DNA from 2 places in the Lysinibacillus sp. FSL R5-0849 genome. Region 1 is predicted to be linked to the other one. Evidence: riboswitches for the same ligand, from Rfam matches in the RefSeq annotation. Region 1 holds a riboswitch; the other holds the start of a gene.

Region 1 (6,373 bases):
TATGTTTACGCTAGGAATTATGTATGAGCAAGGATTAGGAGTCAAAAAAGATACGAATGCAGCTTTTAATGCGTATAAAAAGTCTGCCGAAACAGGATATGTGGACGCACAGTATCGTCTAGGCGGTATATATCTAGAGGGGCGTCTTGATCAAGCAAAAGATATAAATCGAGGTTTATTTTGGTATGAAAGAGCAGCAGAGCAATTTCATATCGATGCCTTTTATGATCTAGGATTTATTTGGAGTAAAGGCTTAACAGGCATTCGAAATATTGAAAAGGGCATTCATTGGTTTAAACAGGCTGCTCTGCAAGGCGATGCAGATGCGAAGCTACAGCTTGGTCATATATATAATAAAGGTGTGGGAGTGGCCAGAAATCTGAAGGAGGCTATTAAGTGGTATGGACTTGCAGCAGATGCTGGCATAGAAGAAGCCGCAAAATTAGTAGAGGAACTTAAGGAATTGTAAATTTTATATTAAAATTTAATGGTTCATTAAGATTATTTATATGGTCTAAGTTAATAATCCTTTTGTATTGTATGAGGGTTTATTTATGAGTATTTATAATTATTTAGAATAAGGGTATAAAATATTAATATAGTGAAATTTAATGATAATCAATTGAAAAATAGAAAAAAGATAAAAAAAATAAGCATAATCAAACAAACAAATGAAACAAAAGGCTACCAATAATATTGTGGTAGCTTTTTTTTGGTGAAATTCAGACAATGTAGTAGTAAGGACTTTATATATATGTTATGTAAAATTATGGTATAAATAAAATTGACAGTAATTTTTAAAATGTTTAAGGTAAATGAGTAATTTTGAAATGAAATCATACATAAATAAATCGACTGTAGTCAATGTATAGAGAAAATCTGTTAGTTGAGTGCAATTCACCTTTTATTCATGATAGAACAATGTGTGGCTGCTTTTGGAGGAAGCAGTGTGACAAATGAAATAGTTGAAGCAAATGGGAACATAGTAATATGGTCAGCCTATTAATCGGTATTTTTTGTTGTATCAATCAATATGCTAAAAGGTATTTATTGTTTCTCAGCCTGATAAAGTAAACGGAACGAAAGAGGGAAGATAAGTGATTTTTCAAAAACAGAGTAAGACGAAGGCGTTGGATTTACAGCAATATACGGTGAAAATGGAGCTGTCTAATCGCCAATTAATGGTGAAGCAAATTGAAATGCTAAATGTAACGAAGCAAGACTTACAATATTTAAAAGCATTCCAGCCGTATGTTATGGACAATGTTGATCACATCGTAAACCGTTTTTACAATATGATCGGTACCGAACAACATTTGGTAAATATTATTAGTCATCATAGTTCTGTAGAAAAGCTTAAAATAACGTTACGGCAGCACATTATTGAAATGTTTAACGGAACGATTGATGAGGAATTTTACCAAAGGCGTGTGAAAATTGCAAAGGTGCACGTACATATTGGGCTTAGAACACAATGGTATATTTGCGCGTTCCAAGATTTATCTCTCTCATTTATAGACTTGGTTGAACAGCATATCGATCATCCGCGAGATCAGTTTAATACAATAAGGGCCATTTCTAAAATTTGTAATTTCGAGCAGCAACTTGTTTTAGAGGCATATGAAAATACAGTTGAACAGCATAAAGAAAACATGGAACTAGAAAAAGAAGCAATTGAACGACAAATTGTACACTCCTCTGAATTGCTTGCGACCATTTCACAGGAAACCAATAATTCATTTTGCAGACTAAGCGAGCAGTCTGGGGAAATTGAACAATTGGCAAAGAGATCGCTAGAAGTGTCTACGCTGGCTGAAAACCAAGCACTGGATGGACGTGAATGTTTAAAGAAACAATCACTAAATATGCATAATATTATTCAATCTCTTCATGATATAGAAGAAAATATTGAACAATTATCTGATATGTCGAAGGAAATGGAAACGATTATGAGTGTCGTTACCAATATTGCCAATCAGACCAATTTGTTGGCCTTAAATGCTGCTATTGAAGCAGCCCGTGCCGGAGAAGCAGGGAAGGGATTTAGTGTAGTAGCTGATGAAGTACGTAAATTATCCATTCAAACAAAGGAATCTGTCACCGCTGTTGCATTATTGTTGCAAAAAACGAGTGAACGCACCGGGAAATTAGAGCAATCTCTCATTCATATCCAAGATGAGGTGGCATCTGGTGAGGATAATATGTTACACACGGAAGGACAATTTACAAATATAGTAGGGGCAATGACAGAAGCAAAAGATCAAAATGATTGCATGGCGACGAAAATACAAGCAATCGCAGGTATATTAAGTGGGTTGGGTAGTTCTTTTACTGAAGTAACGAACTCAGCAGAAAAATTAGCTAGCTTTGCCCAAAATTTAAAAAGCTAGATCACTAGTAGCTATATTAAACACTATAGTACTCATTATAATGTGTGTTTAGAAGCATATTCTTGGAGCTAGAGTTATCTCACAGTTGAGATAGCTCTATTTTTGCTAAATTTGTAAAGGGTTTAACGTAATTTTCAATGAAAATAAGTTTATACTGTAGACAGAACTAAAAATAGGGGCGGTTTACTATGAAAACAGTTGTTGTATTAGGTGGCGGTATTACTGGTTTATGCACAATGCATTATCTGCAACGCCAAGTGAAGGAAAAAAATTTAGATGTTCAGCTAGTGCTCGTAGAAAAAAATACATATTTAGGTGGCAAACTATATTCGGCCTATGAACAAGGTTTTATTATGGAAACTGGTGCTGATTCAATCGTAGCTCGCCATAAAGGTGTAATGGAGCTAGTGCAGGAGCTAGACTTTGAAGATCATCTCGTTTACAACGAAACAGGTATATCCTATATTTATACAAATAACGAGCTGCACGCCATTCCAGCGGATTCTACTTTCGGTATACCTATGAGTGTGGCATCACTTGAGGAAAGCACACTTATCTCTGACCAGGCCAAACAAGAAGCTTTAAAAGATTTAACTTTACCCAATGCAGGTTTTACAAAAGAAAGCTCAATAGGGGAATTTTTAACTTATTATCTTGGCGAAGAGCTTGTGGAAAATCAAATTGCACCTGTTTTAGCAGGTGTCTATTCTGGTGATTTACACCAACTTTCTATTGCCTCCACTTTACCGTATTTAATTGACTATAAAAATGACTATGGAAGTATCATAAAAGGTTTTGATGCGAATCGTGAGCAATTTGTTAAAGCTGCTAATAAAAAATTTATTTCATTTCAAAATGGATTATCCTCTTTAATTGAGCGATTAGAACAGACATTAACAGAGGTAGACATCATTAAAGGGGTAGCCACAAATCATGTCCAAAAAACGGGGAACAAGTATTCGATTTCATTAGCGAATGGTCAATACATTGAGGCAGATTATGTTGTTCTAGCGCTACCGAATGAAGCGGTTCAAAGTATATTACAGGACGACTCCTTAACACATTATTTTGATCAGTTTACTACAGCATCAGCCATTACTATTTATCTAGGCTTTGATGTGCCTGATGCAAACTTACCTGCGGATGGAACAGGCTATATTGTATCGCATAATTCTGATGTCACTTGTAATGCAGCAACTTGGACGAGTCGCAAGTGGAAGCATACATCGAAAAACAATCAACTACTTGTTCGCCTATTCTATAAGAGTATTAATCCGGCGTATGAGCAGTTACGTAAAATGACTGACGACGAATTGGCAGCCGTCGCTTTAGAAGATGTTCGGAAAAGCCTAGGAATTGATGAAAAGCCAACCGTTGTGAATGTCACAAAGTGGATTGATCAAATGCCTAAATATGACTTAGCTCACCGGGAAGCGCTACAAGGCTTACTACTAGAGCTGAATGAAAACTATCCGAATTTATCGATAGCGGGTTGCTCTTATTTTGGAGTAGGTATTGGTGCTTGCATTCAAAATGGGAAAAAAATTGGTGAAGAGCTTGCAGAAGAACTATCCAATTTCTAAGTTTTTAAGCAAATAATTTCTTTGTTATGTGAAATAGTCTTGACTCATTCGTCTGTAAACGATATGATTCTTTTAATTATTTAAAAAATTCATACTTAATAATTCTTATCAAGAGAAGCAGAGGGACTGGCCCATTGAAGCTTCAGCAACCAACTTTTTGTCAGGTGCTAAATCCAGAAGACCGTTGAGTCGAAGATGAGAAGGAACAATAATGATGAGTCGTTAAAGCCTTCTTTTTATATAAAAGAAGGCTTTTTATTATACAGAAATAGAGGAAGAGAGGCTAGTTTTATGGGATTGCTTGAAAAATTAAAAACGCATGTATTGACGGCAGACGGTGCAATAGGCACAGTGTTGTATGGCTATGGATTGGAGTATTGTCATGAGGAAATGAATGTTCAGAGACCTGAATTAATTGAAAAGATTCATAGAGAATATATCGCAGCGGGTGCTGATATTATTCAAACGAATACGTACGGTGCCAATGCCATTAAATTAGCTCGCTATGGACTAGAATCAAGTGTCAAACAATTTAATGAAGCAGCTATTACTATTGCTAAGCGAGCAGCAGCGGATGGCGGTCAATTTGTTTTAGGAACAATTGGTGGAATTCGTGGCATTCGTAAAAGCGATGCAACATTAGATGACATATTAGCGACCGTTGAAGAGCAGGCAAGTGTGTTACTTGCAGGAAATCCTGATGGCCTTTTACTCGAAACTTATTATGATTTTGAAGAATTAACAGCAACATTAAACGTGCTACGCGCCAAAACTAATATACCGATAATTGCTCAAGTATCTATGCATGAGCCTGGTGTTTTACAAAATGGTATGTCTTTAAATAATGCGCTACATGAGTTAGAGATTCTTGGTGCAGATATTGTTGGTGTCAATTGCCGTCTAGGTCCATATCATACGATTCAAGCGTTTGAGGCTGTAGAACTTCCGGCAAAGGCATTTATGTCAGCCTATCCAAATGCTTCGCTATTAGATTTAGAGGACGGGCGTGTTGTTTATGAGTCGGAGGCTGATTATTTTGGTCGCGCTGCTGTTGAACTGCGTGATCAGGGTGTTCGCTTAATTGGGGGTTGTTGTGGTACGACACCAAAGCATATTGCAGCCGCAAAGAAGTATTTAGAAGAGCTATCACCAGTTAGTGAAAAGCATGCGAAGCCTAAAAAGATTGAAATTGTTCGTGATGCCGAGCCAGCTAAATTTGAACCACTTCATGAAAAAGTAAAGCGTGAACGCTCGGTCATCGTAGAGTTGGATACACCTAGACACTTAGAAATAGATGGATTTCTTGAAGGGGCCAAACAACTATATGAGGCAGGTGCCGATGTAGTGATGATGGCAGACAATTCATTGGCATCCCCACGTATTAGCAATATTGCAATGGGGGCGTTATTGAAAAGTACTAATGGCGTGCGCCCCCTTACACATATTACCTGTCGAGATCGTAATTTAATTGGTCTTCAATCACATTTAATGGGGTTAAATGCCTTAGGAATTCATGATGTGCTAGCTGTTACGGGTGACCCAACGAAGGTTGGAGATTTCCCTGGTGCCACTAGCGTATATGATGTCTCCTCGATGGAGCTTATCCAATTAATTAAACAATTAAATGAAGGGGTTTCTTTCTCAGGGAAACCACTACGGAAAAAGGCTAACTTCTCTGTGGCTGCTGCATTTAACCCTAATGTTCGTGTTTTAGATCGTGCTGTGGCACGCTTAGAAAAAAAGATTGAGCATGGAGCAGACTATTTCATTTCACAGCCTGTTTATACAAAGGAAAAAATTATAGAAATATATGAAGCAACGAAGCATTTACAAGCACCGATTTATATTGGCATTATGCCCGTTACGAGTTATAAAAGTGCAGAGTTTTTACATCATGAGGTGCCAGGCATAAAATTATCTGAAGATGCTTTATCAAGGATGAAAGCATGTGGTGAAGATAAGGAACGCGCTACACTTGAGGGGATTGCAATTGCCAAGGAATTAGTAGAAGTGGCTGCGCAATATTTCCAAGGTATTTACCTTATTACACCATTTTTACGCTACGATGTGACATTAGAATTAATGAAATATATAGAGCAATTGGATGAACAGAAAAAAGGGGTAAGTATAAATGGCTAAGCACATGATTGAAGAACAACTTGATAAAAGAATATTAATTCTAGATGGCGCAATGGGAACCATGCTGCAAAATGAAAACTTATCAGCAGATGATTTTGGTGGAGAGGACCTAGATGGCTGTAATGAAAATTTAGTGCTTACTAGACCTGATGTCATTGAGAAAATTCATCATAAGTACTTAGAGGCAGGGGCAGATATTATTTGTACAAATACATTTGGTGGAACACCTCTTGTATTAAATGAATATAATCTAGGTGCAAA
Region 2 (6,373 bases), 270 kb from region 1:
ACGTAGGCATCTTTTTAGGTTCCTATATTGGAGGCGTAATTATTCGTCATCAATCATTAGCACACACGCCTGTTTATGGATTCTTTATGGTTATGCTTGCAGCGGTCGTTACACTCTTATGGCTACTTTTTGATAAAAAGAAACAATAGTGCTCTAAACTTCATTTTGTATAAAAAAGATGTAGAAAATATGTATTGTTTGTTTTTATGTTGTATCCTATAATTTATTTGAATCAAACGAGAATGATTATCATTCTAAATTAAGATAACATTCAATCTGTTTTAGTAAATTTATAGGAGTGAATTGCCATGCGTATCAGTCGATATTTTACATTTGTACTTTTCCTTGTACTGATGTTCGTTTTAAGTGCCTGTGGTTCAAATGAAGCACAAACAAATTCCGAGAGTGAGAATCCAACAAAAGAAGATACACGAGTTGTAGAGGATGGGTTTGGTGAAGTAACAATTCCAACAAATCCACAGCGAGTAGCAGCCATCTATATGGAAGATTATTTAACTGCCTTGGATGTCAAACCCGTTGTGCAATGGTATCACCCATCCTGGGGTAAACAAGATTATTTAGGTTTAGACGTACCTGAGTTTGACGTTACAGGTAGTATGGAAACGTTACTTCAAGCTAAGCCAGATTTAATCATTGTAGATGGTGCGGCAGATAAGGCAAAGTATGAAGAATATTCTAAGATTGCGCCTACTTATCGCTTAAAAGAAGAAATACTACAAGATCCACGTGAGATTGTGAAAACGATAGCTGATGTTTTAAATATCCCTGAGAAAGCAAATGAAATCGTTGATAAATATGAGGAACGTGTTACTAATTTAAAAGCTAAGTTAGATGAATCAGTTGGTGACGAAACTGTTGCCGTTGTTCGTTTAAATGTTGCCGATAAAACATTGGCATTATTCGGAATGAAGAATCGTTACACAGGCTACATTTATACGGAAGCTGGTTTAACTCCACATCCATTAGCTCGTGATATGACAGAGTTCCAAGAGGTCTTGTCTGAAGAAGCTATTCCAGAATTAGATGCTGATCATATTATACTCTTCCCTTCAAATGGCACTTGGGAAACTGAAGAAAATCAAGAGGCGATTAAATGGTTAGATAGTACACTTTGGAAAGCAGTTCCTGCTGTAAAAAATGGACAAGTTTATATTGCCGATCGAACTTATTGGCAGTCTGGTGCCATTACTGCAAACCTACGAAAATATGATGATCTTGAGAAATGGTTCGTGAAATAATTTACAAAAGAAAGCTCTTTAGGGGGCTTTCTTTCTGTTGTTTTCCAAATTTAAACTTTACTTAGGAGTGCGTGGACAATGGGTAATTTAACACAAATCTATCATTTACAAACTATTTCATATACTATTCTGTCAGTGAATATGCAGTCATATAGCCATACATACTTTTCGCTTTTCATCCTTATTAGTGGAAACGGAACACTTAAGACAAATCATGAAACTATCCACCTTATGAAAGAAAAATGTGTGATTATTCCACCTAATAGCCATGTCGAAATTCACACTGCCGATGAGCCTCTCTGCCTGTACCAATTGACATTTAACACGATCTATCTTAGTGAATCCCATGCTCCTACTAGTCTCTTTACAAGTGTTAGAGAACTACGTCTCCTTCCTTTCTCTCAATGCAATAAACTATTAGAAGCTATTTATCGGTGTCGTCAAGCAAAGGATGAACACACTATTTTTGAGCAGCATGTTCGTTTTCAAGAATTGATGCTATTTATTTTTGAACAAAACCAACCGAAGCCTATACTACAAAATGATCGTCAATCTGTAGAGCAATCTATTCAATATTTGCACAAATACTTTGGAAGGGATTGGACTGTTGAACAGTTAGCAGAACTAGCAGAAGTTCCAAGATGGAGTTACTCTCGTATTTTTAAAGATATTACGGGGCAGATTCCTCTTCATTATTTAAATAGTATACGTATTGAAAAGGCCAAACAGTTATTAATGACAACTAATGATCGTGTCTTTGAAATTAGTCAGTCCATTGGCTTTAATAACGAATATTATTTTAATCGTCGTTTTAAAGAGCATGTAGGTATTTCCCCAGGGCAATATCGACGAAGTCAGAGCAATAATGTACGTGTATTTGCACCGTTCTTAGAGGACTTCTTTGTAGCTTTAGGGATTACACCCATTGCTCAATTCAGTCATTCCAAATGGGGAAAACAAGACTATTTAGGTTTGCAGGATGTTCCCGATATCGATGTACAGTTTGGAGAAGTGGATCGTCTCTTTCACTATAAACCAACTTTAATTATGTTAGATGCTGGTATAGAGCGTTGGGAAACTTGTCTTCATTTAAATAAGCTGGCCCCAATCTGTCACCTCAACCACCCTGGGGAGGACTGGCAATCGACTCTCTTTAAAATTGCTGATTTAACAGGGAAAACCTCTATGATGCAAGACATTATCATGGAATATGAGGATAAGGTACAGAAGGCTCGACGAATTCTCGGTAAATCCGTTTATGGGCAAAGTGTTGCATTTCTTCGCATTTCGTCCATTGGCATTACACTGTATGCTGGCCCTGAATGCGGCTATACAGGGCCAATCCTATATCGTGACTTGGGCTTAACGCCTCATCCATTAGTATGGAAAATACCGCTTAACCAGCGTAAAGCTCATCTGACATCAGATCAACTGCTACAGCTAGACGCTGATCATTTGTTTATCACCTTCGACAAGCAACACTCCATTTATGAGCATGAAGAGCGTACTATTTTAAAATCTTCTATGTGGAAAAACCTAAGAGCAGTTAAGAGCAGCTGTGTTTATGAGGTGGATTTTTTAACGTGGATGAATTATGGAATCCTATCACATAGCAAAAAAATAGATGATGTATTAAATGTTCTTGGCTAAAGAACGTAAAGGAAGCTGCCATGGCTTCCTTTTTTGTTTATGTAGCATATTATGTTTTACACTCCTGTACAGGACTATCTTTATCCAAACACCTAAAAAGATCATGATACATAAGATAAGATATCAGCTTTTGGATAGGAGGAATTGAATTGTATTATAATCCTTATCCGTATTTTGTTCACCCCTACCATTACCCAATACCATCGACAGCCCATCACCTTGCAGCTAGACCCTTTTCTCAACATTTAGCAATGCCGACCAGTAATAGTGCCTTTCCCCCTGTTGATACACAAAAATTAATATCTTCAGCTACGCGGATAAAGGCGATTATGCAGCAAGCACAATTACTTACGGATAAAATTGATAGCTCTCAACAATTTGCCCATGATTTAAAAAATGCTGCACAACTTTCAAATAAAACAGATGTCGAAAAATTGATTACATCCACAGGCATCACTACAAAATTCGAAACCAACTATACACCAGATAATTTTAGAATACAGCTTATGGATAGTGGTTGCTGTAGAGTAACGTTAATTTTGAATTGGTAAATAAAAATCTTAACCCTGTAATCCTATAAAAGTTGTAAACTATAAAAATATATGCTAAAGTATTTGTACTATTATTTCTGAAAATTCTTATATTCTATTTCTTATCAAGAGAGACGGAGGGATCGGCCCGATGAAGTCTCAGCAACCAGCTCAATCAGTATGGTGCTAATTCCTTTTGGCAAAATCTAAGCCTGAAAGATGAGAAGACGAACTACCCACGTATGATTCAGGGAGTCCTCTTCTATAGAGGACTCTTTTTTATTTACCATTACTTTTAGAAAGCAGGAAATTAAATGTCTAACGAACTTTTAGAAGCATTGCACTTACTAAAATCAAAACAATGGGTCGATTTGACACATACCTTCGGCCCACATTCACCTCATTTTTTTATGTTTGAAGATGCTAAATTTGAAACATTATTCTCGCATGATGACGGTTTTTTCGCACAGCAGTTTACTTTTCCCGGACAATATGGAACACATATTGACCCACCTATTCACTTTGTAAGAGATACTCGTTTTCTAGATGAACTAGAGCTAAAGGAGCTCGTTCTCCCGCTTATCGTTATTGATAAATCACAAGAGGCTACTAGTAATCATGACTTTACGCTCAGTGTCCAAGATATTCTAGAATTCGAGGCACAACATGGACAAATAGAAGAAGGTACTTTTGTGGCACTGCGAACAGATTGGAGTAAGCGTTGGCCCGATAAAGAAGCATTCAATAATAAAGATGTGGATGGCCATAATCATCTTCCAGGCTGGGGCTTGGAGGCATTACAATTTTTATTCAAGGAACGTAAAGTAAGTGCAATCGGTCATGAAACTTTTGATACCGATTCTGCTACTGATTTTCGTCAAAGCGGCAAATTGGATGGAGAATATTTTGTCCTTGATCAAGACACCTATCAAATTGAGCTTATGACTAATTTGGACAAGCTTCCTCCAAAAGGGGCTATTATTTTTAATATTGTACCTAAGCCTGAAAAAGCATCTGGATTCCCTGTTCGATCATTTGCCATTTTGCCATAATAAAAAGTCGGTACGAATCATACCGACTTTTACTTTTGTACGTTTCTTTTTTTCAATAAATAATAAACGATTAACATGACAAGGACAAACAGTAAGATGACATAAATACTGTAATGGGACAAATAGTAACCGACGAATCGCCACTTCTCCCCTAATACTTTTCCTAATGTTATAAATGTGAACGTCCAAATAAATGCTCCTGTATAAGCAAAGAATGCGAATTTCTTATAGGGATAATTATTAATAGCCGCAATATAAGCTGTCAGATGGCGTACACCTGGAATAAAATAGCCCACTATTAATAAAAAAGGACCTACTTTCGTAAACATTTTTTTAGTAAAATCAATTTTTTGCTCAGTTATATGAAATTTTGGCCCATATTTCTGCAAGAGCGGTAAGCCAAATCGGTGGCCGATATAGTAGCTTAAAGTAATACCTCCCATGGCGCCAATCAGGGCGCTTACTAACGCTGGGATATGTTCAAGACTTTCTCGATAAACACTATAGCCTACATAAGTTAAAAATACTTCATCAGGAAGTGGCAACCCAACAATGCCTCCAATTAGGATTACAATGATGCCAAAATACCCGTAATGTTCAATTAGAGATTGCACATGCTGCGCCATTTTCCGACCACCTAACACCTTTTCTATACAGTCATAACCGTATCCCTAAAAAATTGCTCAAGCAAATATGTCGTTAAATAATGTGAAGCTGACGTAAAGCAAAATCTATGCCACCTTCAATGGATTTCTTTGTAACAAAATCTGCAGCATTTTTTAGAGCTTGGCTCCCATTTCCCATGGCAACCCCGAGGCCAACCTGCTCTAGCATATCTATATCATTCTCTCCATCTCCAAAAGCTATTGCATCCTTAGAATTAATCTCAAAATAATCCAGTACAGCCTTCACAGCTATCGACTTGGACACATCCTGCTGTAAGACATTCACAATATAAGGATGCCATCGTTGCCGTAATATATTCGAAAATTGACAAGCTAATCTTTTTTCAGCCTGCTCATCTGCATAAAGACACATAAGAAAAACCTCTTCTTCTATAATGCTGTCATTTCTAACGGGAAAATCACGTAAAGACAATGTCTCTTGCATCGCGCTTAAGGCTAACGGATTTTGAATAGCATTCATCGTAAGTTGTTCTGTAAAAAATGTTAAGGAATGCTGTTGTTGCTGTGCAAAAGCTTGAACATTTTGAACAATGCCCTTATCAATCGGAATTTTATGTATGACAACATCCTTGTGCTTCACATATGCTCCATTTGCCGTAATAAAGGTTTCAATTCCCAAACTTTTCAGCTCTTCACACATGGACAATGGCCTTCCTGTCGCAGCCACTAGATGAATCCCTTTATCCTGTAGTAGGTGAATGGCCTGCCTTGTACTTTCTTCCACAGCGCCATCCTCATAATTGACCAGAGTACCATCCACATCAAAAAACACTATTTTAAATGTCATTTACTTCATCCTCTCGCACATAACTTTTGAACTATACAATTCAAATTGTCTATGAAATAAATTGTATATAATTCGACAAAATTCGCTCGAACTATATAACTTACTTTAAGTACACCGATAAATACTATTACAAGCTTATTTCTAATGATATTTAACTAAAAATGTAAGAATTATTTTTAATTTAATAATTCTAAAGGAGTATACCAAAGAACACAGAATTGTTAAAATGATAGATAATGAATTAAATACATTGAACGATTATCGATTGCGTTTAAATAGAACAAAAGAAATACTAATTCTAGAGCATGCAAAGGAGTTGATTCTTATGGCATTTAACATCTACTACTATGAAAGTAGCGTAGATTGTAAATTTTGCAAAAAGCATTTTACAACGTATAAAGTACGCCCA

What was found. Region 1 has a riboswitch for S-adenosylmethionine ahead of MKY80_RS20450 (bifunctional homocysteine S-methyltransferase/methylenetetrahydrofolate reductase). Riboswitches for the same ligand answer to the same signal wherever they lie in the genome.
Region 2: linked by a shared signal. The riboswitch ahead of MKY80_RS21790 (cyclase family protein) and the one ahead of MKY80_RS20450 (bifunctional homocysteine S-methyltransferase/methylenetetrahydrofolate reductase) in region 1 are both predicted to bind S-adenosylmethionine.

The regions. Positions count from the first base shown of each region.
Region 1 covers NZ_CP152004.1:4,128,524-4,134,896, reverse strand. Annotated here, with positions in the region: gene MKY80_RS20465 (tetratricopeptide repeat protein) at 1-469, shown strand, start outside; gene MKY80_RS20460 (globin-coupled sensor protein) at 1,098-2,390, shown strand; gene MKY80_RS20455 (protoporphyrinogen oxidase) at 2,579-3,973, shown strand; SAM riboswitch class I at 4,076-4,175, shown strand; gene MKY80_RS20450 (bifunctional homocysteine S-methyltransferase/methylenetetrahydrofolate reductase) at 4,265-6,112, shown strand; gene metH (methionine synthase) at 6,105-6,373, shown strand, end outside.
Region 2 covers NZ_CP152004.1:4,393,559-4,399,931, forward strand. Annotated here, with positions in the region: gene MKY80_RS21770 (MFS transporter) at 1-149, shown strand, start outside; gene MKY80_RS21775 (ABC transporter substrate-binding protein) at 309-1,259, shown strand; gene MKY80_RS21780 (helix-turn-helix domain-containing protein) at 1,338-2,909, shown strand; gene MKY80_RS21785 (hypothetical protein) at 3,059-3,460, shown strand; SAM riboswitch class I at 3,559-3,665, shown strand; gene MKY80_RS21790 (cyclase family protein) at 3,754-4,491, shown strand; gene MKY80_RS21795 (DedA family protein) at 4,521-5,117, opposite strand; gene MKY80_RS21800 (Cof-type HAD-IIB family hydrolase) at 5,191-5,964, opposite strand; gene MKY80_RS21805 (DUF2225 domain-containing protein) at 6,290-6,373, shown strand, end outside.